DNA from 3 places in the Microtetraspora sp. AC03309 genome. Region 1 is predicted to be linked to each of the others. Evidence: riboswitches for the same ligand, from Rfam matches in the RefSeq annotation. Region 1 holds a riboswitch; each other region holds the start of a gene.
The links. Region 1 has a riboswitch for cobalamin ahead of IMZ11_RS06560 (ABC transporter substrate-binding protein). Riboswitches for the same ligand answer to the same signal wherever they lie in the genome.
Positions count from the first base shown of each region.

Region 2: it holds a riboswitch for cobalamin, as region 1 does, so the genes downstream of both, IMZ11_RS39345 (ribonucleoside-diphosphate reductase subunit alpha) here and IMZ11_RS06560 (ABC transporter substrate-binding protein) in region 1, are expected to answer to the same signal.
Region 3: it holds a riboswitch for cobalamin, as region 1 does, so the genes downstream of both, cobN (cobaltochelatase subunit CobN) here and IMZ11_RS06560 (ABC transporter substrate-binding protein) in region 1, are expected to answer to the same signal.

Region 1 is NZ_JADDIL010000008.1:104,400-111,636, forward strand. It holds gene IMZ11_RS06530 (hypothetical protein) at 1-845, shown strand, start outside; gene IMZ11_RS46110 (DUF6131 family protein) at 953-1,384, opposite strand; gene IMZ11_RS06540 (hypothetical protein) at 1,406-1,585, shown strand; gene IMZ11_RS06545 (cupin domain-containing protein) at 1,737-2,174, opposite strand; gene IMZ11_RS06550 (SDR family oxidoreductase) at 2,230-2,985, opposite strand; gene IMZ11_RS06555 (low temperature requirement protein A) at 3,449-4,699, opposite strand; cobalamin riboswitch at 4,954-5,141, shown strand; gene IMZ11_RS06560 (ABC transporter substrate-binding protein) at 5,372-6,589, shown strand; gene IMZ11_RS06565 (iron ABC transporter permease) at 6,586-7,237, shown strand, end outside.
Region 2 is NZ_JADDIL010000114.1:3,887-11,123, forward strand. It holds gene fmdA (formamidase) at 1-154, opposite strand, end outside; gene IMZ11_RS39330 (AmiS/UreI family transporter) at 185-523, opposite strand; gene IMZ11_RS39335 (zinc ribbon domain-containing protein) at 668-988, opposite strand; gene IMZ11_RS39340 (tripartite tricarboxylate transporter substrate binding protein) at 1,380-2,306, shown strand; cobalamin riboswitch at 2,406-2,641, shown strand; gene IMZ11_RS39345 (ribonucleoside-diphosphate reductase subunit alpha) at 2,788-5,100, shown strand; gene IMZ11_RS39350 (ribonucleotide-diphosphate reductase subunit beta) at 5,166-6,161, shown strand; gene IMZ11_RS39355 (hypothetical protein) at 6,202-7,237, opposite strand, start outside.
Region 3 is NZ_JADDIL010000102.1:8,576-15,812, forward strand. It holds gene cobN (cobaltochelatase subunit CobN) at 1-1,624, opposite strand, end outside; cobalamin riboswitch at 1,679-1,804, opposite strand; gene IMZ11_RS38155 (precorrin-3B synthase) at 1,878-3,260, shown strand; gene IMZ11_RS38160 (precorrin-8X methylmutase) at 3,257-3,883, shown strand; gene IMZ11_RS38165 (precorrin-2 C(20)-methyltransferase) at 3,889-5,415, shown strand; gene IMZ11_RS38170 (cobalt-precorrin-6A reductase) at 5,403-6,161, opposite strand; gene IMZ11_RS38175 (cobalt-precorrin-5B (C(1))-methyltransferase) at 6,224-7,237, shown strand, end outside.

The DNA of each region.
Region 1 (7,237 bases):
ACTTCCAGGTGCACTTCTACGGCCTGTTGGACGACCACCTGCTCCTGATCCCGGACGGACCCGCGATCCACGCGTACATCGACGGGCACGACGTGGTCTCACTCGTCGACGGGTTGGCCACCGCCAAGGGCATGACACCGGGCCGGCTGGGCTTCGACCCGAGGTGCGATCCCTGGCGGATCGATCTCATGGGCCGGCACCGGCTCCGGAGCCTGCTCGCCGGCGAACACATGAGCCGGCTGCGCTCGCTTCGGATCCGCACCTGGGGCGGCACCGCCCATCTCGACCCGGTCCTGAGCTCCTACTCCGCCGGTGACCGGCTCAGCCACCTGTGCCTGTGGAGCCAGCGCGACGACCTCGTCGAAGCGCCGGTAGCGGGGCGATACCCCGGCCTGCGAGCACTGGAGTGTCCCGCGTGGCAGGTGGCGCGGCTGCTTCGGGACGGGGCGCCCCGGCTGCACACGCTCGTGGCGTTCGGCACCCACGCGGACACTCCCTCCCTGCTGGACATGCTGGCCGACCTCTCCCTGCCCGCCCTCCGCCACCTCGCCCTGTGGGAGACAGACGTGGATCCCACGACGCTGGGCGCCTCTCCCGTCGTCGCGAGGCTGGCCACCCTCGACCTGTGGAAGGTCAACGACGCCCCCCGGTTCGACTTCTCCGCCCTGCTACGACATCGAAGGGACCTGGCGCATCTGGAACGGATCGTCGTCCCCGGGCACTGCGTCCCCTCCACCACCGTCAGCCGGTTCGCCGACTGGCCTCAGGTGACCTTCGCCGGCTACGACCGCCGGGAACTGCTCGCGCTCGACCTCGACACCCTGGGGTACACGAACGCCATGTGAGCCGGAACGGCGCTTCGTCGCCCGTACGGCCGGGCCCTCGCGGCGCGCCCGGATCGCGGCCTGCAAGCCCTCGTCGGTGAACGACGGCGGCCGAGGACCATGGGCGATCACCAATAGTGGCGTCGTCCGCCAACCGCGTGTCCGAGTGCTCCAAGGATCCACAGGACGACACCGATCACCAGCAGCACTATCCCGATAGCCCACAGGACGTAGATGCCCAACGCGAAACCGAGGATGAGGAGGATGATTCCGAGAACAATCATTGAACCCTCCGATCTTCCAGGAGGAGGAGTAACGTCCGTCTGCCCATCTGGTCGCCAGATATGCCGCCGTACCGCGCCAAAACGCATCCCAGACACCTCTGCGTGAACCTCGCCGGCACGTTCGCACCGTACCGACCTCGGTCTTGAGCTCGTGCCTGCGAACGCGCGACCTCGATCCTGCCCGTTTCCGTCCACCCTTCGCCCAGCACTCGGGCAGTACCCCGGTGCCTCGCGCAGGTGGCGTTCCGGTCGTCGGGATCGAGTCTCTCGCCGCATTGACTCACGGCCCGAGGTCGGTTGTCCCACAACCTCGACGTCGCCAGCGTCGAGCAGCTCGCGGAAGCGCTCGACGCCTACCGCGGAGCCCTACTCGTCGTCAGCCACGACTTCGCGTTCCTCGAACGGATCGCAGTCGATACCGTCATCGAGCTCGGCAGGGACGGTCGCATGCGTCAACGTCGAGACCTGAACATCTGACGGTCTGGGAGGACACGCGAGAAGAGGTCGAGGAGCAGCGAGAGCGCGGCAGATGGGACCGCCGACGGCTCGATGCGGTGCTCCTGTCCCGCCGAGGGCACCCGCGTCGCACGCGGGCCGCGTGTCGTCATGGTGCGAACATCGCATCCGCTCAGGACGGGCGCGGGGCGCGGCGGCCCTTGCGCCGGGCCAGCTCTTCCTCGTCCACCAGGGTGAGCATCGGCTTGCCGGGCTCACACAACATGGTGACCGTGAATCGGAGCCGGACATCGTCCCGGTTGTTGCCGTCCTGGTAATGGATGACGTCGCCGCCCGGCTCCCAGAACGCCTCCCCCGCGCGTACGACCCGCTCCGGCTCGCCTTCCAGCTCCAGCACCATCTCGCCTTCCAACACGAAGCCGAACGCCGGCCCGGAGTGCCGGTGCGGTGGCGTGCCCGGGTCGCCGGGCGGATACTCGATGACCACCGTCATCGCGTGCGCTCCTTCCGGGATGAAGGGCGGCTCGGCCTCCTGCACCACGGTGAGCGCCGTCTGCCAGGCGGTCGATCGCGGCTTGGGTCCGGCGGGCGCCGGGTCGATATCGGGCATGGGATGACCTTTCGTGGCTATTGAGGAGCCGGGTGAGACACCGTTACTTCTTGGGCTACTTCTTGGGCGCGGTCCGGCCTGGCCAGTCGCGGTAGCGGGTCTGACCGAGGATCGCGTCGTCGCCCGGCACCAGGGACCGCTCGCTCAGCTCTGATCCGAAGTAGCGCGCGTGCGGGTCGGTGACCACCTCGCGCGGGTCGCCCCAGGCGGCCAGGGCGTCGCGGAAGAAATCATCCATCCTGAACTGTTCGGGCCCGGCCACCTCGACCCTTCCGTTCAGCGGCGCTCCCACCGAGATCCGGCCGACCGTCTGAGCGACGTCGTCACCCGCGATGGGCTGGAAGAGCACATGCGCCATCCGGACCTTGCCGTCGTCGGTCGCCTCGCCGGCGATGCTCCGGGTGAACTCGAAGAACTGGGTGGCGGCCACGAGCGAGAACGGGATCCCCGACTTCTCGATCAGTTTCTCCTGCGCGATCTTCGCCCGGGAGTAGCCGTTCTCGGGCATCCGCTCGGTCCCCACCACCGACAGCGCCACATGGTGACCGACGCCGGCCGCCTTCTCCGCGGCGAGCAGATTGCGCGTGGAGGTCTCGAAGAACTCCAGCACCGCGGCGGCTTCGAAGGACGGGGAGTCCGACACATCGATCACCACTGAGGCGCCCGTCAGTACCTCGGCCAGGCCTTCGCCGGTGAGGGTGTTGACGCCGGTGCTCGGCGACGCCGCCACCGCCTCGTGACCGTGCTCCCCCAGCTTCGCCACCAGCTTCGACCCGATCAGACCGGTCCCACCGATTACCACGATCTTCATGGCACGCCTTCCTGCTCCGCCGGTGCGCCTTTCGCCGGCCGATCGCCGGCTAAGACAGGGCAGCCTCCGGGCTGGTGACCACCGCCGTGGGATTCTTGTGATGTCAGTGCCATACGTACCCACTGACCTGCTTCGATACTGAGTTGGATGCCCCTCGGTGACGATTCGCACCGTCCGGGGGTCGGCGAGAGGCCAGCGCTCATCGAGGGTGCCCGCGGCGTGCTGTCGCCGGCTGCCTCCGGGATCCGTCGTCGCGAGCGCCGCGTCGGTGGCACCCGCCGCGAGCGAGGTGCGCGCGTCCGCCCGCGGTCGCGTGTCCGCCGCGAGGACGCCGACCCCGCGCCCGGCGACCGGACCGTGATCCGGATCCCTCCATTGCCGATGACGAGGGCCGACGTGGCGATCTGTTTCCCCGACCCGTACATGGCGCTCCCGAATGCAGGAACGCGGGTAGCTCCATGATTTATGACATTTGGGGATCGTCCGCGAGGGAGGCGGATCGCGGGGTACCGCCGGCAACGCGCGCGTTGCCCAGGATCGTGACAGCGACCAGCACGGCGCAGATGCCCGCGATCGACGCGACCACGGCCGCCACGCCGATCCGGGGCGCCATGAGCGGCAGCGGCAGGATGGCGGTGGCACCACCCAGAACCGCGGCAGGGTTGATGACTGGCTCTGCGACGACAAGTACCTGTACCGCCCAGAGGAGAGCGAGGTAGGCGAAGACCGGGATGGCGACGGCGTACCCGAGTGCCGACGGAGCCGCCACCACCCCGTGCCCGCTCTGCTCCACCGCGACCTCGAGCCCAGCGCCGAGGGCGGCAAGGGCGGCGAAGATGCCGTAGTGACCGTATCCCCACAAGTAGGACCGATGACGGCGGTCACTGAGGCCCTCACCAGCCTGTACGAGGAAGTACAGCCACCAAAGAGCGAACAGCAGGACGAGGCTGGAGACAGCGATGACGATGAAGGGACCGCTGATCCTGCCCGATTCGAGCGCCGCTTCGACCCCTCTGCTCGCGGCGAGGACGCTCTCGCCGAGCAGAATGATCGTGAACAGACCGTAGCGTTCGGCGATGTGGTGCGGGTGCCAGTTGGTGGCCCTGTCCCGCTCCGCCCACCGTGGCACCGCGAGTTCCAGGACGACCAGGCAGGCGAAGGACGGCAGCTCGATCGATGAGGGGAGGGCTCCCGTCGCCGCGAGGACGAAGCGAAGCAGCCAGCCCACCTGCACGAGGCTGATGCCGGCGGCGTAGCGCAGCGCGGTGCGGCGGCTCGCCGGGTCCTCGAAACCGGCCCGCAGCCATTGGGCGACGAGCGCCGTCCTCATGACGAGGTAGCCCAGCGTGACGATTCCGTAATCGGAGTGACCGGCCGCGGCCGGCACCCCGGCGGCGAGCACCAGCACGCCCGCCATCTGCACCATGGTCAGCAGCCGATAGGCGACATCGTCGGTGTCGTAGGACGAAGCGAACCACGTGAAGTTCATCCACGCCCACCAGATCGCGAAGAAGACCTGGAGGAACGGGACCAGCCCGGCGAGGCCATGACCGCCGGCGACGCTGTGCGCGAACTGGGCGGTGACGACCGCGACCGCGACCACGAAGGTGAGATCGAACAGCAGCTCGAGCTGGCTCGAAACGCGGTGCGGCTCATCAATGGCACGAGCGCTCATCCGGACCCGGATCCGGATGGTGGTGCCGGCTGGTGGCAAGGTCTCGCTCCTGTCGCTCCGCGACGTCCGGTCGTCTGAAAGACAGGTCGGCGTTCTGATCCGTGACAACGCGACGCCGAGACCGCAGCATAGGGCTTGTCGTCACGCTGTCAAAGACCACGAGGCTGTCCGGCTTCGGCGTTGTCGTGTGCGGGATCGCCACGGCACGCAGGTCAAGCTCCGCGATCGGATCGAGCCCTTCAGCAAGACGCGATAGCCGGAACCATCTACGCGAACCCGGTCCTTGGTGAGCTATGCGTCGTATGCGACCATGGTCGCGAAGGCGACGGCGGAACGAGGAAGCCGGTGTGAATCCGGCGCGGTCCCGCCACTGTGATCGGCGAGCGAACCCCGACGACGCCACTGCCCGTACGCGGGTGGGAAGGCCGGGGCGAGCTTCGACCCGAGAGCCAGGAGACTCACGCGGTCGCCTCCTCACAGAAATTGGGGCGGATCTCCCCAAGAGAGGACGGTGGCCGCCATGCCGTGTAACCGGCGTGACGTCCTTCTCGCTGCCCGCGGTACGGTCACCGGCTTTCCGGTCGGCTGCTTCATGGCTGACGGTCGTGGAACCGGCCGCCGTGGCGGGACTCTCCTGGTGATCCGGCTCCTCGCCCGCCGCGTCGCGCTATCGAGGAATGGCGGTCGCGGCCCGTTCCCAGGAGACCATCGATGGGTATCCCCCGCCCGATCCACGGCGCGCTGCTCGCCGTCCTGCCCGCGGTCCTGCTCACCGCCTCCGCCTGCGCCGGAGCCGAACCGTCCGCGTCCCCCGCGACGGCCGCCTCGGCGGCTGAGGGTCGCTGCGTCACCTCCTACGACGCGAACGCGGACTACTTCCCGGTCAAGCAGACCCTGACGCACGCCGCCAACTTCACCCTCACGTACGCCAAGAACTACCAGGTCGTCACAGTCAAGCAGCCGTCCCCCGGCGCCAAGCCCGAGACGTACGTGCTGGTGCGCTGCGGCACGCCCGCCCCCGAGCTGACCGGCGACCTCGCGGGCGCGGTCACCGTCGAGACGCCCATCGAGTCGCTGTACTCCGCCTCCACCACGCACCTGCCGTTCATCACCGAACTGGGCGTACTGGACCGGCTCAAAGCCGTCGCATCCGCCGGATACATCACCTCCCCCGAGGTACTGGAGCGGGTGAAGTCCGGCGCGGTCACCGAGTACGCCTCCGGCCAGGAGATCGACACCGAGAAGGTGATCGGCGCGGGGCCGGACGTGCTGATGACCGGAGGCACCGAGGACAAGGCGTACGGTCTGCTGCGCCGGGCCGGGATCAAAGTGGTCGCCAACGCCGAGTGGCTGGAGTCCACCGCCCTCGGCCGGGCCGAGTGGATCAAGCTGATGGCCGCGCTCACCGGCACCGAGGCCAAAGCGAACGAGGTGTTCGGGACGATCGAGTCCGACTACACGGCACTGGCGGCCAAGGCGAAGGCGGCCACGCCGGTCACCGTGCTGCCCGGCCAGATGTACCAGGGCCAGTGGTCGATGCCCAACGGCGGCAGCTACGTCGCCGGACTGATCAAGGACGCGGGCGGGACCTATCCCTGGGCGGGCACCTCCGGTTCCGCCAGCACCACCCTCGACCTGGAGGCGGTGCTGGCCAAGGCCAAGGACGCCAAGATCTGGCTCGCCAACGTCAACGAGTGGAAGACCCTCGGCGATGTGAAGAAGTCCGACGCCCGCTACGCCACGTTCTCCGCGTACGGGACCGGCGAGGTGTGGTCGGCCAACAAGACTCTCGGCCCCGGCGGTGGCAACGACTACTGGGAGCGCGGCGTCGCCCGTCCCGACCTGGTCCTGAGCGATCTGGTGGCCATCCTGCATCCTGACCTCGCGCCCGGCCACGAGTTCAGCTTCTACCAGAAGATGACCAAGTGACCGCAGCGGCGCTGACAGCCGTCCCGGTGGCGGTTCGCCGCCGGACGGTGGTCCTTTCGATCATGGCGTTGGCGGTGCCGGTCGCGTTCGCGCTGGCCGTCACGCTCGGTTCCACCGCGATCCCCCTGTCCCGGGCGCTGCCCGCGCTGCTGCGCGACGGCACCGCCGACCCCGCCGTCCGCGAGATCATCTGGACGGTGCGGCTTCCGCGCGCGATGACCGCGGCCCTGGCCGGAGCCGCCCTGGGCGTGGCCGGGGTGCAGATGCAGACGTTGTTCCGCAACCCGCTGGCCGAGCCGTACATCCTCGGGGTGAGCTCAGGCGCGAGCCTGGGCGTCTCACTGATCATCATCGGCTGGGGCGGGACGGCGGGCGCGTTCACCGCCGGCGTGGCCGGGCTCGGCCGAGCCGGAGTCGTGCTCGCCGCCACCGCCGGGGCGGCGGCGGTGCTCGCTGTCGTACTGGCTCTGTCGCGGCGGGTGCGGTCCGTGGTCACGCTGCTGATCGTCGGGGTGATGGTCGGCTCGGCCACCACCTCGATCATCACGGTGCTGCTGGTGTACACCGACCCGCAGCGCGCCCAGCAGTTCATCAGCTGGGGCTTGGGCAGCTTCGCCGGGACCACGTGGGCCGATCTCGCCCTGTTCG
Region 2 (7,237 bases), on a different contig from region 1:
GGCAGTCGGTCCAGTCCCGGCATTCGACGCGGAACTCGTCCCCGGGCCGGACGGTGGCGACCGCGGGGATGTCGGGGTGCCAGCGGTTGTGCCCTGGTACGGCCTGCTCGCGCATGGATTTTGACTGGTCGATGCTGAACACGACTTTCGGCATGAGACGTCCTCTTTCTGGATCGGCTCCGGATCAGTGAGCGGCCACGGCGCGGCGAACACGACCACGCCGAAGGCCCGGGACCCACCCCTCGATCGCCGCCACCCATGCCGGGTACCTGGTGAGGCGCTCGCTTTTCAGGCCGAGCGACAGGAAGAAGAACCACGGGACCGACCAGGAGAGCCAGATGACGCCGAACGGCGGGTTCCCGAGTATCTGGAAGTTCGCGTACGAATAGCCCAGCGCCGTGATGGCCACGAACAGTGAGAAATACCCGGTTCCCGTGGTGTCGAACCCTCCGAGAATGGTGAGGCCCACATACAGATGGGTGAAGGCGAAATGAACGGCGCCGCGCCGACGAAGAGCCGACATAGAGAAGTCCGACATCTCCCATCGGGACGCACCTCCTGGCGCCGTGACGGAGGAACGCGTCCGTGGACGCGCCTCCTCCGGCCGGCTCGCGGCGGGCTCCGGACCGGATCGGAATCAGGACCAGGGTCGGGGCCGGGGCCGGGGTCAGGGTCGGGGCAGACGAGCCAGCGCCGGGTGCGGCGGTCGCGCGGGCCGTCCCGAGGCCCGCCTTCGTGGCACGCCGCCCGGCGCGCTCCCGGACGTACCGCCCGGCGCCGGGACGACCTCGGGCGCCTCCCGGCTGCGCTCCTCCCGGGCCAGGCTCGCGGCCAGCACCGGATGCACCCTGCGCAGGTGGGGCCCGGAGAAGCGGCGGCGCGCGGGCCCCTCGCAGGCGGAGCAGTCACGGGTCTCCGGCGCGGTCCCCATCGGAAGGAACACGTCGAACGGCCCGCAGTCCGGACAGAGATATTCATAAATCGCCATAGGCACCTCAGAAACCGCCGGACAGCCCCGCACCCGAGCGTGGCCATATAGGACCAGACAACCCATACAAAGTGTTATCTGTCAAGATAAGTCCGCTGATCGTCCACTGCGCTGTCAGGTGGAATCTCCGGGGTCAATAATCGTTGAATCGCCGGGAGGTGTATATGGCTCGGAGAATGCCGTCCATTTCCATCCGTGGGCGCTTTTCTTTGCGAGATTTTCCGCTTCTCGTGTTGAAGGGGTGGTGAAGGCGGCGGGTCCCGGCCGCCTGCGAAGGCCCCGCAAGATCCGACATTTCATCACTAACCGTGATGGGTCGTACTCTGACGGTACAAGAGACTCTCGGGGGAGGGGTACCGATTTGCGGCGCCGCGCGTTTCTTGCACTGGGGGTGGGCCTGCTCCCTCTGTCGGCCGGATGCGGAACGGACCGGCCCCGGGGCGGCCCCCCGATCTCCCTGGTCGTCCCCGCCCAGGTGGGGGTCCAGGGTGGCCCGTTCGCCAGGGAGCTGAAGACCCTCATCGAGCGCCAGAGACTGGCCGGGAAGGTCGAGATCCGCACCCGATCGGCGGACACCGGGGCACGCGCCCTGGGGTTCGCCGCCAGGGCGGACTCCGACGACCTGATGGTCACCGGTTCCACCCTCGTCGCCGTCGCGGCGACGAGGGGATCCGGCGGCCTCATCGAAGGGACCTCCCCGCTCGCCCGGTTCGCCGGCGATTGGGTGGTGATGGTCACCGGGCCGCATTCCGGGTTCCGCACCTTCGACGACCTGGCCGCGGCCCTGGCCCGCGACCCGGCCCGGCTGCGGCTCGCCGGGCGGGACTCCGGCGGCCCCGACCACGTGCTCTACGGTCTGACCGCGCAGGGGCTCGGGATCGACGCCCGCTCGCTCAACTACGCGGCGTACCCCGACCTCTCCCACGTGCTCGCCGCGACGCTCGACGGCAGGGCCGTCGCCGGGCTCGGCGGCCGGCGGGAACTCGCGGCCCACATCCGAGCCGGACGGGTGCGGCCGCTGGCCGTCTCGTCGCGGGAGCGGCTGGACGGCGTGGACGCGCCGACCCTGATGGAGTCCGGCGTGCGCATGCAGTACGCCAACTGGACCGGGCTCCTCGGCCCCGGCCGGCTGGGCGACCAGGGGCGGGAGCGGTTGCTCGATCTGTGCCGCGCCATCGCGGACCTGCCCGGTTGGGCGGACGCCTGCCGCGCCAACGGCTGGGTGCCGATGTACCTGGACGGCGACGACTTCCGCCAGTGGCTGAGCACCGAGACGCGCCGTACCAAAGCGGTGCTCGGAGATCTCGGACTGCTCTGAACCGCCCTCGCGCGAACGCGCCGAGAGACGTCACTCGGGCACGACACCCACGGATCGACACAATTTGTTGTGGTGGTTGCGTCCGACGGCACTACATGTAGGATCCTCCACGTTGCTGGTTCACCCCACGCCCGGGGTGAGGCAAGAGGGAACCCGGTGCGAGTCCGGGACTGCCCCGCAGCGGTGAGCGGGAACGACCGCCGTCAGATCGAGCACTGGGCCGTCCACCGGCCCGGGAAGCGACGGCCAGTAGGTCCGGCGCGCGAGAGCCGAACCCGGCCCGAGCGACGCCACGCCCGCGAGTCCGAAGACCTGCCGGCGACGCGTGCGCGGACCGGACGTCCGCGCGCGTTGTGTCCGGGCCTCGAGGGAGGGCCCGCCGACGAGCGACGCGCCGGCCACGGCGCGAGCATGCCCGCTCCGACGCGTACGCCCGCCTCCCGAGGCCCTGACGGGGTTCCGACTCGGGAGGGGAGATCACGTGACACTGGCCACGATCGCGGAATCGGGGGCCGAGGCCCGGTGGGCGGCGATCGAGGAGGCGGCGGCGCGGGTCGTCACCGATCCGGAGAACTCGAAGGCCGCCGCCCGGCTGCTGGCCGCGCTGATCGCCGACGAGGCGGCGGAGCACGGCGTACCCGCCTCCTCCGGCTCCTCGGGCTTCTCCCAGTCGGTGGCCGCGACCCACGCGGAGGGCCTGGTCCACGACGAACTGGCCGCGTTCGTCGCGCGGCACGCCGCCGAACTGGACGCGATCGTCGATCACACGGCGGACGAGCGGTTCGAGTACTTCGGGCTGCGCACGGTCTACGACCGCTACCTGCTGCGCCACCCGGTCACCCGCAAGGTCCTGGAGCGCCCGCAGCACTTCTTCCTGCGTGTCGCGTGCGGGCTGGCGTACCGGTCGGGCCTCCCGGGGGTCGCCGAGGCGGCCGAGCTCTACCGGCTCATGTCGACGCTGTCCTACCTGCCGAGCTCTCCGACGTTGTTCAACTCGGGGGCACGCCGTCCGCAGCTCTCCTCCTGCTTCCTGCTCGACTCGCCGCGTGACGAGCTGGAGAGCATCTACGAGCGCTACGGCCAGGTCGCCAGGCTGTCCAAATACGCGGGCGGCATCGGCGTCTCCTGGACCAGGGTCCGCGCCCGGGGTTCGCTGATCAGGGGCACCAACGGGCACTCCAACGGGATCGTGCCGTGGCTGCGCACCCTCGACTCCTCCGTCGCGGCGGTCAACCAGGGCGGGCGGCGCAAGGGCGCGGCGTGCGTCTACCTGGAGACCTGGCACGCGGACATCGAGGAGTTCCTGGAACTGCGCGACAACACCGGCGAGGACGCCCGCCGCACGCACAACCTCAACCTGGCCAACTGGGTGCCGGACGAGTTCATGCGCAGGGTCGAGGCGGACGCCATGTGGTCGCTGTTCGACCCGAAGGAGGTCCCGGAGCTGACCGACCTGTGGGGAGAGGCGTTCGACGCCGCGTACCGCGCCGCCGAGAACGAAGGCCGCCAGGTCCGGCGGATCCCGGCCCGCACGCTCTACGGCCGCATGATGCGCACCCTCGCCCAGACCGGCAACGGCTGGATGACCTTCAAGGACGCCGCCAACCGGACCTCGAACCAGACGGCCCTCCCGCAGAACGTCATCCACCTCTCCAACCTCTGCACGGAGATCCTCGAGGTGACCGGCGACACCGAGACCGCCGTCTGCAACCTCGGCTCGATCAACCTCGCCGCGCATCTCGCCCCCCGCACCGGAGCCCCCCGCCCCGCCGACCCGGCCGGCGGCGTCGACTGGGCCCGGCTCCGCGCCACCGTCCGCACCGCCGTACGGTTCCTGGACCGGACCATCGACCTCGGGTTCTACCCGACGCCCGAAGCCGAGGCGGCCAACCGGAGATGGCGGCCCATCGGGCTCGGCGTGATGGGCCTCGCGGACGTGTTCTTCGCCCTGCGGCTGCCGTTCGACTCGCCGGAGGCGCTCGCCCTGTCGACCCGGATCGCCGAGGAGATCGCCCTCGCGGCGTACGGAACCTCCGCAGGCCTCGCGGTGGAGCGCGGACGGCACCCGGCCTACGACGACACCCGCGCCGCCCGCGGCGTGCTGCACCCCGACCACTATCCCGACGGCGCGGTCGGCGAGTCCGGGAGCGACGGCCGGAGCGGGGAATGGGCGGCCCTGCGCGCGAGGATCGCCGAGACCGGGCTGCGGAACTCGCTGATGATCGCGATCGCGCCGACGGCCACCATCGCGTCGATCGCCGGATGCTACGAGTGCATCGAGCCCCAGGTCTCCAACGTGTTCAAGCGGGAGACCCTGTCGGGTGAGTTCCTCCAGGTCAACCGATATCTCGTCGCCGACCTCCAGGCCCTCGGGCTGTGGACCCAGGAGATGCGGGACGCCATCAAGCGGGCCGACGGCTCGATCCAGGACGTCCCCGGCATCCCCGGCGAGCTGCGCACGCTCTACCGGACGGCCTGGGAGCTGCCCCAGAAGGCGCTCATCGACCTCGCCGCCGCGCGCCAGCCGTACATCGACCAGGCGCAGTCGCTCAACCTCTTCATGGCGACGCCGACGATCGGCAAGCTCTCGTCGATGTACGCGTACGCCTGGCGGGCCGGCCTGAAGACCACCTACTACCTGCGGTCCCGCCCCGCGACCAGGATCAGCCAGACCACCGTGTCCACCGTGCCCAGCGTGCCCGCCGCGCGCGGCACCGGGGCGCCGGCCGTACCGGATCCGGAGGCCGTGGCGTGCTCCCTGGAGAACCCCGAGATCTGCGACGCGTGCCAGTAGCCGCCCCGCACGCGCCCGCACCGCAGCCGCCCCCAGCCGTACCAACGCCAGAAAGCGTGATCACGATGTTGCTCGACCCCGGGATGGACCTGACCCTCAGGCCGATGCGCTACCCCGACTTCTACGAGAGGTACCGCGCGGCGATCAGGAACACGTGGACGGTGGAGGAGGTGGACCTCCATTCCGACCTCGCCGACCTGGTCAAGCTGGACGCGGGGGAGCGACACCTGATCAACCGGCTCGTCGCGTTCTTCGCCACGGGGGACTCCATCGTGGCCAACAACCTCGTGCTCAACCTGTACCAGCACATCAACGCGCCGGAGGCGCGGCTCTACCTCAGCAGGCAGCTGTTCGAGGAGGCCGTGCACGTGCAGTTCTACCTCACGCTCCTTGACACCTACCTGCCCGACCCGGACGAGCGGGCCAAGGCGTTCGCCGCCGTCGAGCACATCCCCTCGATTCGCGACAAGGCCGAGTTCTGCTTCCGGTGGATCGACTCCATCAACGGTCTGACCCGGCTGGAGACCAAGGACGACAGGCGCAGGTTCCTGCTCAACCTGATCTGCTTCGCCGCCTGCATCGAGGGACTGTTCTTCTACGGCGCGTTCGCCTACGTCTACTGGCTGCGCTCCCGCGGCCTGCTCGGCGGGCTGGCTACCGGGACGAACTGGGTGTTCCGCGACGAGTCCATGCACATGGAGTTCGCCTTCAGCGTCGTGGACACGGTCAGGGCCGAGGAGCCCGACCTCTTCGACGACGAGCTCGGCGCCCAGGTCACCCGCATGATCGAGGAGGCGGTCGCGGCCGAGCTCGCCTTCGCCTACGACCTGTGCGGTGACGGCCTGCGCGGGATGAGCGCCGACAGCATGCGCCAGTACCTGGAGTACGTGGCCGACCGGCGGCTGGCCCGGCTCGACCTGCCCCTCCGGTACGGCACCGCCAATCCGTTCGCCTTCATGGAGCTCCAGGACGTGCAGGAGCTGGCCAACTTCTTCGAGCGGAGGGTCTCGGCCTACCAGGTGGCGGTGGAGGGCGACGTCAGCCTGGACGAGGCGTTCTGACCCACGGGGCGGCGAGGAACGGGCGTCCGGGCGCGGGCGGTCAGGACGGCCCGGACGGCCTGAGTACGCGGGTGCCGCCGGCGATCAGGGCGGTGGCCAGGATCCAGCCGGCGGCGATCAGGCCGCCGGCGAGCCACTGCGTCCAGCCGACCGGCTCCCACGCGCCCCGCTGGTCGAACAGGCTCACCGGCACCAGCAGGTCGAGCGTGTAGAGAAGAGGGTTGAAGCTGCGCCGCTCGTCCAGGCCGATCTGCGACGGGTGGTGCGCGGAGAACACCGCCGTGCCCAGGGCGAGCAGCAGGCCCGCCCACACCCCCGCCAGCCAGGGGCGGTAGCCGTACCCGACCATGACGTCGAGCAGCCAGCCCCAGATCGTTCCCGGAAGCCTGAGCGTCCGCCGCCTGCTGCGCTGCTTGGCCAGCAGCACCCTCCGCGCCTCGGATTCGTGCCCGATTCGCCGGCAGTAGGAGGCGAGCTGCTCATACGGCTGCGGCCGGTACCCGTCGGGGTCGCGCCGCAGCCAGGCCAGCCGGTCGGAGAGCCGGGCCGGCCCGCGCAGCGACTCGTACGTCGTCTCGTTGAGGTGGACGTTCCCCGGATAGCAGTCGGGCCGGTCGAGCAGCACGCCGATCCGCGAATAGCCGAGGTTGATCTCGCCCTCGATCGAGGCCGGTGTGAGGATGAGCTCGTCGACCTGCATGTGGCTCAGATGGAGCACGCGCTCCGGCGCCGTCAGCTTCGCCCGGTCGAAGGAGAGCACCCCCGAGAACCGCGCGCCGCGCAGCCGTACGGTGCCCTCCGCGGTGAAGCCGTCGCTGAACTCGCCCGTGGTGGCCTGGAGATGGTCGGCGTGCACGGCGTACGCTCCGCCGGTCGCGATGACGGACCGCTGCAGGTAGATCCCGCTGTTGAAACGGGCGCCGATCAGGCGCAGCGTCCCCGTGCTGCGCATACCGCGCAGGAACGCCCCGCCGTCCACGGTGAGACCCCCCGCCCACAGTGCCGTGTGGCTCCGTGTGAACCCCCGCGCCTCCATCTCCTCCGGGGTGTACGGCGCCCGCGCGTCGGTGAGGTAG
Region 3 (7,237 bases), on a different contig from region 1:
CGGGCCCGCAGGACGCCGACATCCCCGCGGACTTGCCGGGCAGCCACTCCAGGTTGCCGTGCTTTCCGACGTGCACGATCGCGTGCGCGCCGAACTCGTCGGCCAGCCACCGGTAGGCGGCCAGGTAGTGATGGCTCGGCGGCATGTCGGGGTCGTGGTAGATCGCGATCGGGTTCTCCCCGAACCCGCGCGGCGGCTGCACCATCACCACGAGGTTCCCCGCGCGCAGGGCCGCCAGCACGATCTCCCCGGCGGGGTCGCGGGACCGGTCGACGAACAGCTCGCCGGGCGGCGACCCCCAGTGGCCCTCGACGTCCGCGCGCAGGTCCGCGGGCAGCGTCTCGAACCAGGCGCGGTACCGCGCGGCCGGGATCCGCACCGGGTTGGCCGCCAGCTGCTCCTCGGTGAGCCAGTCCTGGTCCTGACCGCTCGCCGCGATGAGCGCGTGGATCAGCGCGTCGCCGTCCTGCTCCGCCGCACCGGGGAAGCCCGCTCCGAGGTCGTAGCCGGTCTCCTTCATGGCCGCGAGCAGCCGGACCACGCTGGCGGGGGTGTCGAGGCCGACCGCGTTGCCGATCCGCGAGTGCTTCGTCGGATAGGCGGACAGCATCACCGCGATCCGCCGCTCCGGCGCCGGGACGTGCCGCAGCAGGCCGTGCCGTACCGCGATGCCGGCGACCCGCGCCGCACGTTCGGGATCGGCCGCGTAGACGGTCAGGCCGTCGCCGTCGACCTCCTTGAACGAGAACGGCACGGTGATGATCCGCCCGTCGAACTCCGGGATCGCCACCTGGGACGCGGCGTCGAGCGGGGACAGGCCGTCGTCGTCCTCGCGCCACGCGTCACGTCCCGTGGTCAGGCACAGTCCCTGCAGGATCGGCACGTCGAGCTCCGCGAGCGCGCCGACGTCCCACGCCGCGTCGTCGCCTCCGGCCGACGCGGTCGCCGGACGGGTGCCGCCCGCCGCGAGCACGGTGACGACCAGGGCGTCCACGCGCCGCAGGGTGCCCAGCAGCTCAGGCTCGGCGGTGCGCAGCGAACCGCAGTAGACGGGCACCGCCTGCCCGCCCGCGTCCTCGACGGCCCGGCACAGCGTCTCGACGAACGCGGTGTTCCCGGCGACATGGTGGGCGCGGTAGTAGAGCACGCCGATGACCGGTCCGTCCGCGCGCCGGGCGACGCGTTCCAGGGGTCCCCACGTGGGCAGCGGCTCAGGCGGAGCGAAGCCGTTCCCGGTGAGCAGCACCGTGTCGGAGAGGAAGGCGTGCAGCTGGGCCAGGTTCGCCGGGCCGCCGTGCGCGAGGTACGCGTGCGCCTCGGCGCACACCCCGCCCGGCACCGTGGACAGCTCCATCAGCTCGGCGTCGGGCGCCTGCTCGCCGCCGAGCACCACGACCGGCCGGGGGCCGGCGAGCAGCGCGTCCAGCCCGTCCTCCCAGGCCCGGCGCCCGCCGAGGAGCCGTACGACGACGAGGTCGGCGCCCTCCACCAGGGCGGGCAGGTCCGGGACGGTGAGCCTGGCCGGGTTGCCCAGCCGGTAGCCCGCCCCGCCCTCCCGGGCACTGAGCAGGTCGGTGTCGGAGGTCGACAGCAGGAGGATGCCAGGAGACGGCACAGAGCGCACGAGAAAGTCCTCCCTCGGGGTCCTCGCCCCGGGTCGTGGTCGTCACGACGGCAGGAGTCTCCTGGCTCCCGGATCGATGCTCACCCCGGCCTTCCCGTCCGTCGCCGGACCGTGGCCTTCGGTGGGGGTCGCTCCCCGGTTACAGTGGCGGGACCGCGCCGGTTTCACACCGGCTTCCTCCCTGCGCCGTCGCCTGGGATCACACTATGCCAGGCCGACACCCGCGGGGAAATGGGGCGTTACCATCCTCAGCGTGTTCATCGGTGACCTTTCCGGACGGTCGCGGTCCGACGCGTGCCCCGGAGCCCTTCAGGTGCACGCCGCCGCCGACGGTGGCCTGGCACGGATCCGCATCCCCGGCGGCGCGGTCACCGCGTACCAGCTCCGCGTGGTCGCCGCCGCCGCCCGCGAGCTCGGGTCCGGCGTGATCGAGCTGACCTCCCGCGCCAACCTCCAGGTGCGCGGCCTCCAGGTGCGCGGCCTCGCCGGGCGGGAAGTCCGGGCCGGAGACCAGGGGCCTTCCGGGGCGCCGGACTTCGCCGCGCGGATGGCCGCGGCTGGCCTGCTGCCCTCGGCCACGCACGAGCGGGTGCGCAACATCGTGGCCTCGCCCCTGGCCGGTCGCGCACCGGAGAGCAGGCTCGACGTGCGCCCTCTGGTGGCCGAGCTGGACCGCGAGCTGTGCGCCCGGCCCATGCTCGCCGACCTGCCCGGACGGTTCCTGTTCGCCCTCGACGACGGGTCCGGCGACATGCCGGTCCTCGGCGCCGACGTCACGCTGCTGCCGGATGTGCCGGACGTGGCGTTGCTGCTCGCCGGTGCCGACCGCGGGTTGCGCGTGCCCGCCGGTTCCGCGGTCGCGGGCCTGCTCGCCGTCGCGGAGGCGTTCCTGGCCGAACGCGCGGAACAGGGGTCGGGCGCGTGGCGGCTCGCCGAGCTCGCCGACGGCCCCGCCCGGGTCGCGGCCCGCGCCGCGAGCGCGGAGCCGCGTCTCCGCCTGTCCGCCTCCGCCGTACGGCCGGCGGGTGCGGCGGCGGCTCGGGCCACGGGGACGGTCGGGACGGTCGCGCAGCGGGACGGGAGGTGCGCCCTCATCGTCCTCGCTCCGCTCGGGCGGCTCACGGTGGCCCAGGTGGAGGCGCTCGCCCGGGCGGCCGAAGTCGGCGGGGGAAACGGCGGGGGAAACGGCGGGGGAGAGGTGCGGGTGACGCCCTGGCGGGCGATCGTCGTACCCGATCTGCCGCCGCCGGCGGTCGGCGAGCTGCGGGTATCGCTCACGGACGCGGGCCTGGTCGGCGATCCCGCGTCGCCGTGGCTCGGCCTGACCGCCTGCACCGGCCGCCCCGGATGCGCCAAGGCGCTCGCCGACGTCCACACCGACCTCCACACCCACGTCGGCGCCGGGGGGAGTGCGGACCTTTCAGGCGATGCCGTACGCTCACCGACCGGTAAGGGGGACCTGCTTCCCGTGCACTGGGCGGGCTGCGAGCGGCGGTGCGGACGGCCGCGCGGCCGGGTCGTGGACGTGATCGCCACCGAGGACGGGTACCGCGTCGAGCTGGACGGCGTCAGCCGTACGTTCGCCGACGCCGAGCAGACGAGCGCCGCCGTCGCGGCGACCAGAGAGGGAACGTGATCGACTACATCCGGGACGGGGCGGAGATCTACCGCCGGTCCTTCGCCACCATCCGCGCCGAGACCGACCTGAGCGGCATGCCGCCGGGCGTCGCCCAGGTCGCCGTCCGCATGGTGCACGCCTGCGGCATGGTCGACCTGGTGAACGACCTCGCCTGGTCGCCCGGGGTCGTGACGGCGGCGCGCGAGGCGCTGCGGAACGGCGCGCCCGTGCTGTGCGACGCCATGATGGTGGCCTCCGGTGTGACCAGGCGCCGCCTTCCGGCGGACAACGAGGTGCTCTGCACGCTCGGCGACTCGCGGGTTCCCGAGCTGGCGGAACGGCTGGGCACCACCCGCAGCGCCGCGGCGCTGGAGTTGTGGCGCGACCGGCTCGACAACGCGGTGGTCGCGATCGGCAACGCGCCGACCGCGCTGTTCCGCCTGCTCGAACTGGTCGAGGAGGGGGCGGGCCGCCCGGCGGCCGTGCTCGGGGTCCCGGTCGGTTTCATCGGGGCCGCCGAGTCCAAGCTGGCCCTGGCCGAGCATCCGTCCGGCCTGGACCACCTGGTGGTCCACGGGCGCAGGGGCGGCAGCGCGATGGCCGCGGCCGCCGTCAACGCGATCGCGAGCGAGGAGGAGTGAACGGGATGAGCGGAGAGTCCGGCCACCTGTACGGGGTGGGGCTGGGGCCCGGTGACCCGGAACTCGTGACCGTGAAGGCGGCGCGGCTCCTCGGCGCGGCCGACGTGATCGCCTACCACAGCGCCAGGCACGGGCGCAGCATCGCCAGGTCGGTGGCCCTGCCGTACCTGCGGGGCGACCAGATCGAGGAAGCGCTGATCTATCCGGTCACCACCGAGACCACCGACCATCCCGGGGGATACCAGGGCGCGCTGGACGACTTCTACGTCGAGTGCGCCGCCCGCCTCGCCGCGCATCTGGACGCGGGGCGGGACGTGGTCGTGCTGTGCGAGGGAGACCCCCTCTTCTACGGCTCGTACATGCACATGCACAAGCGGCTCGCGCACCGGTACCCGACCGAGGTGGTGCCCGGCGTGACCTCCGTCAGCGGGGCGTCGGCGGTGCTGGGCCGCCCGCTGGTCGAGCGGGACGAGACGCTGACCGTGCTGCCGGGCACCCTCCCGGCGGACGTCCTGGCCGAGCGGCTGGCCGCCGCCGACTCCGCCGCGGTGCTGAAGCTCGGCCGGACCTTCGAGAAGGTGCGTACGGCTCTCGCCGAGGCCGGGCGCCTCGACGACGCCTGGTACGTCGAGCGGGCCACGACGGACAAACAGCGAATCGAGCCGCTCGCCGACGTCGATCCGGCCACGGTCCCCTACTTCTCGCTCGCGCTGGTGCCGAGCCCCCTCACCCCGGTGGCGGGCAGCCCGGCGGAATCCGCTCGTACGACCGAAAGCACGACGGAATGTACGGGCGAGGTGGTCGTCGTCGGGCTGGGCCCGGCGGGACGGCCGTGGCTGACCCCCGAGGCGCAGGACGCCCTCGCCGCCGCCGACGAGCTGGTCGGCTACGGGCCCTACCTGGACCGGGTGCCGCCCAACCCGCGCCAGCGCCGCCACCCCACCGACAACCGGGTCGAGGCCGAGCGGGCCGCGCACGCGCTGGAACTCGCCGCCGCGGGCTCGCGGGTGGCCGTGGTCTCGTCGGGGGATCCCGGGGTGTTCGCCATGGCCAGCGCGGTGCTGGAGGCGGCGGCCGAACCGAGGTTCGCCGGTGTCGCCGTCCGGATCGTGCCCGGCCTGACCGCCGCGCAGGCCGTGGCGAGCCGGGCCGGTGCCCCGCTCGGCCACGACTACTGCGTGCTGTCGTTGTCGGACCTGCTCAAGCCGTGGGAGGTCGTCGCGGAGCGGATCAGCGCCGCGGCGAAGGCCGACCTCGTGCTGGCGATCTACAACCCGGCGTCGCGGAGCCGTACCTGGCAGGTGGCCGCCGCGCGGGACCTGCTGCTCGAACACCGGGCCCCGGACACGCCCGTCGTCATCGGGCGTGACGTCGGAGGTCCGGAGGAGAGCGTGCGGGTCGTGGAGCTGGCCACGCTCGATCCGGCCGAGGTCGACATGCGCTGCCTGCTGATCGTGGGTTCGTCCACGACGCGGATCGCCGATCGCGGCGGGCGGCCCGTCGTCTACACCCCGCGCCGCTACCCGGCGTGAGATCCGACCCAGGCCGCGGCCGCCTCGACGGTGTCCACCTGGAGGACCCCGTCGGGCGGCGCCGGCCGCCGTACGACGACCACGGGAAGTCCCAGCTCGCGCGCGGCGGCCAGCTTGGCCGTGGTCATCTCGCCGCCGCTGTCCTTGGTGACCAGCACATCGACGCGGTGCTCGCGCATCAGCGCCAGCTCTCCCGGCACGGTGTACGGCCCGCGGGAGAGGACCACCAGCGTGCGGCGCGGCATCGGCGGGCCGGGCGGGTCGACCGACCTGGCCAGGAACCACAGGTCGTCCAGGTCCGCGAAGACGGCCAGGCTGCGGCGGCCGGTCGTGAGGAACACCCGCTCGCCCCGGCCGGCCAGCAGGCCGGGCAGCAGTCCGGCGGCGGCCTCCAGCGTGGGCGCCCAGTGCCAGTCGTCGCCGGGCCCCTGACGCCAGCCCGGACGGCGCAGCACCAGCAGCGGCACCCCGGTACGGGACGCGGCGGTGACGGCCGAGGCGGTCATCCGCGCGGCGAAGGGATGGGTGGCGTCCACGACCGCGTCGATCGCGTGCTCACGCAACCAGTCGGCGAGCCCGTCGGGCCCGCCGAAACCGCCCTCGCGCACCTCTCCGACAGGGAGCCGGGGGTCGGTCACCCGGCCCGCCAGCGACGACACCACCCGCAGTCCGGGAACGCCGACCACCCGCTCGGCGAGGCCCCTGGCCTCCGCGGTGCCGCCCAGGATCAGGAGCCGCCTCGTCATCCCGCCACCTCCGCCATCTCATCCAGCTCCGCCATCTCATCCAGCTCCGTCAGGCCGTCCCCATGAGCACGCCACTTCGCCACGGATGGACCACCGGCGCCTGCGCCACCGCCGCGACGACCGCGGCCTACACGGCGCTGCTCACCGGCGCCTTCCCCGACCCGGTGGAGATCGTGCTCCCCAAGGGGCAGCGTCCCGCGTTCGCCCTGGCACGCGAGCGGTTGGGCGACGGGGAGGCGACCGCCGCGGTGGTCAAGGACGCGGGTGACGATCCCGACGTCACGCACGGCGCGCTCATCTCCGTGACCGTACGGCACGGTGCCCCGGGCAGCGGCGTGACGTTCCTGGCCGGGCCGGGGGTCGGCACCGTGACCAAGCCGGGACTGCCGCTCGACGTGGGCGAGCCCGCCATCAACCCCGTGCCCCGGCGGATGATGCGCGAGCACGTCGCCGACGTGGCCGCCCGCCGCGGCGGGACCGGCGACGTGATCGTGGAGATCTCCGTCGAGGGCGGTGAGGAACTGGCCCGCCGCACCTGGAACCCGAGGCTCGGCATCCTGGGCGGCCTGTCCATCCTGGGCACGACCGGAGTCGTGGTGCCCTACTCGTGTTCGGCGTGGATCGACAGCATCCGGCGCGGCGTGGACGTCGCACGGGCGGCCGGCCGTACGCACGTGGCGGGCTGCACCGGCAGCACCTCCGAGCGGGTGGCCGCCGAACTCCACGGGCTCCCGGAGGACGCCCTGCTCGACATGGGCGACTTCGCCGGAGCCGTGCTGAAGTATCTGCGCCGCCACCCGGTGCCCCGGCTCACGGTGGCCGGCGGGATTGGCAAGCTGTCCAAGCTCGCCGACGGGCACCTCGACCTGCACTCCGGCCGCTCCCAGGTCAACCCGGACCTGCTCGCCGCGCTCGTGCTCGGAGCCGGAGGCGACCCGGCCCTGGCCGAGCGGGTACGCGGAGCGAACACGGCGCTGCACGCGCTGCGGCTCTGCCAGGAGGCGGACCTGCCGCTGGGCGACCTGGTCGCCGAAGGGGCACTCGGGACCGCGCTTCAGGTGTTGCGCGGTGCGCCG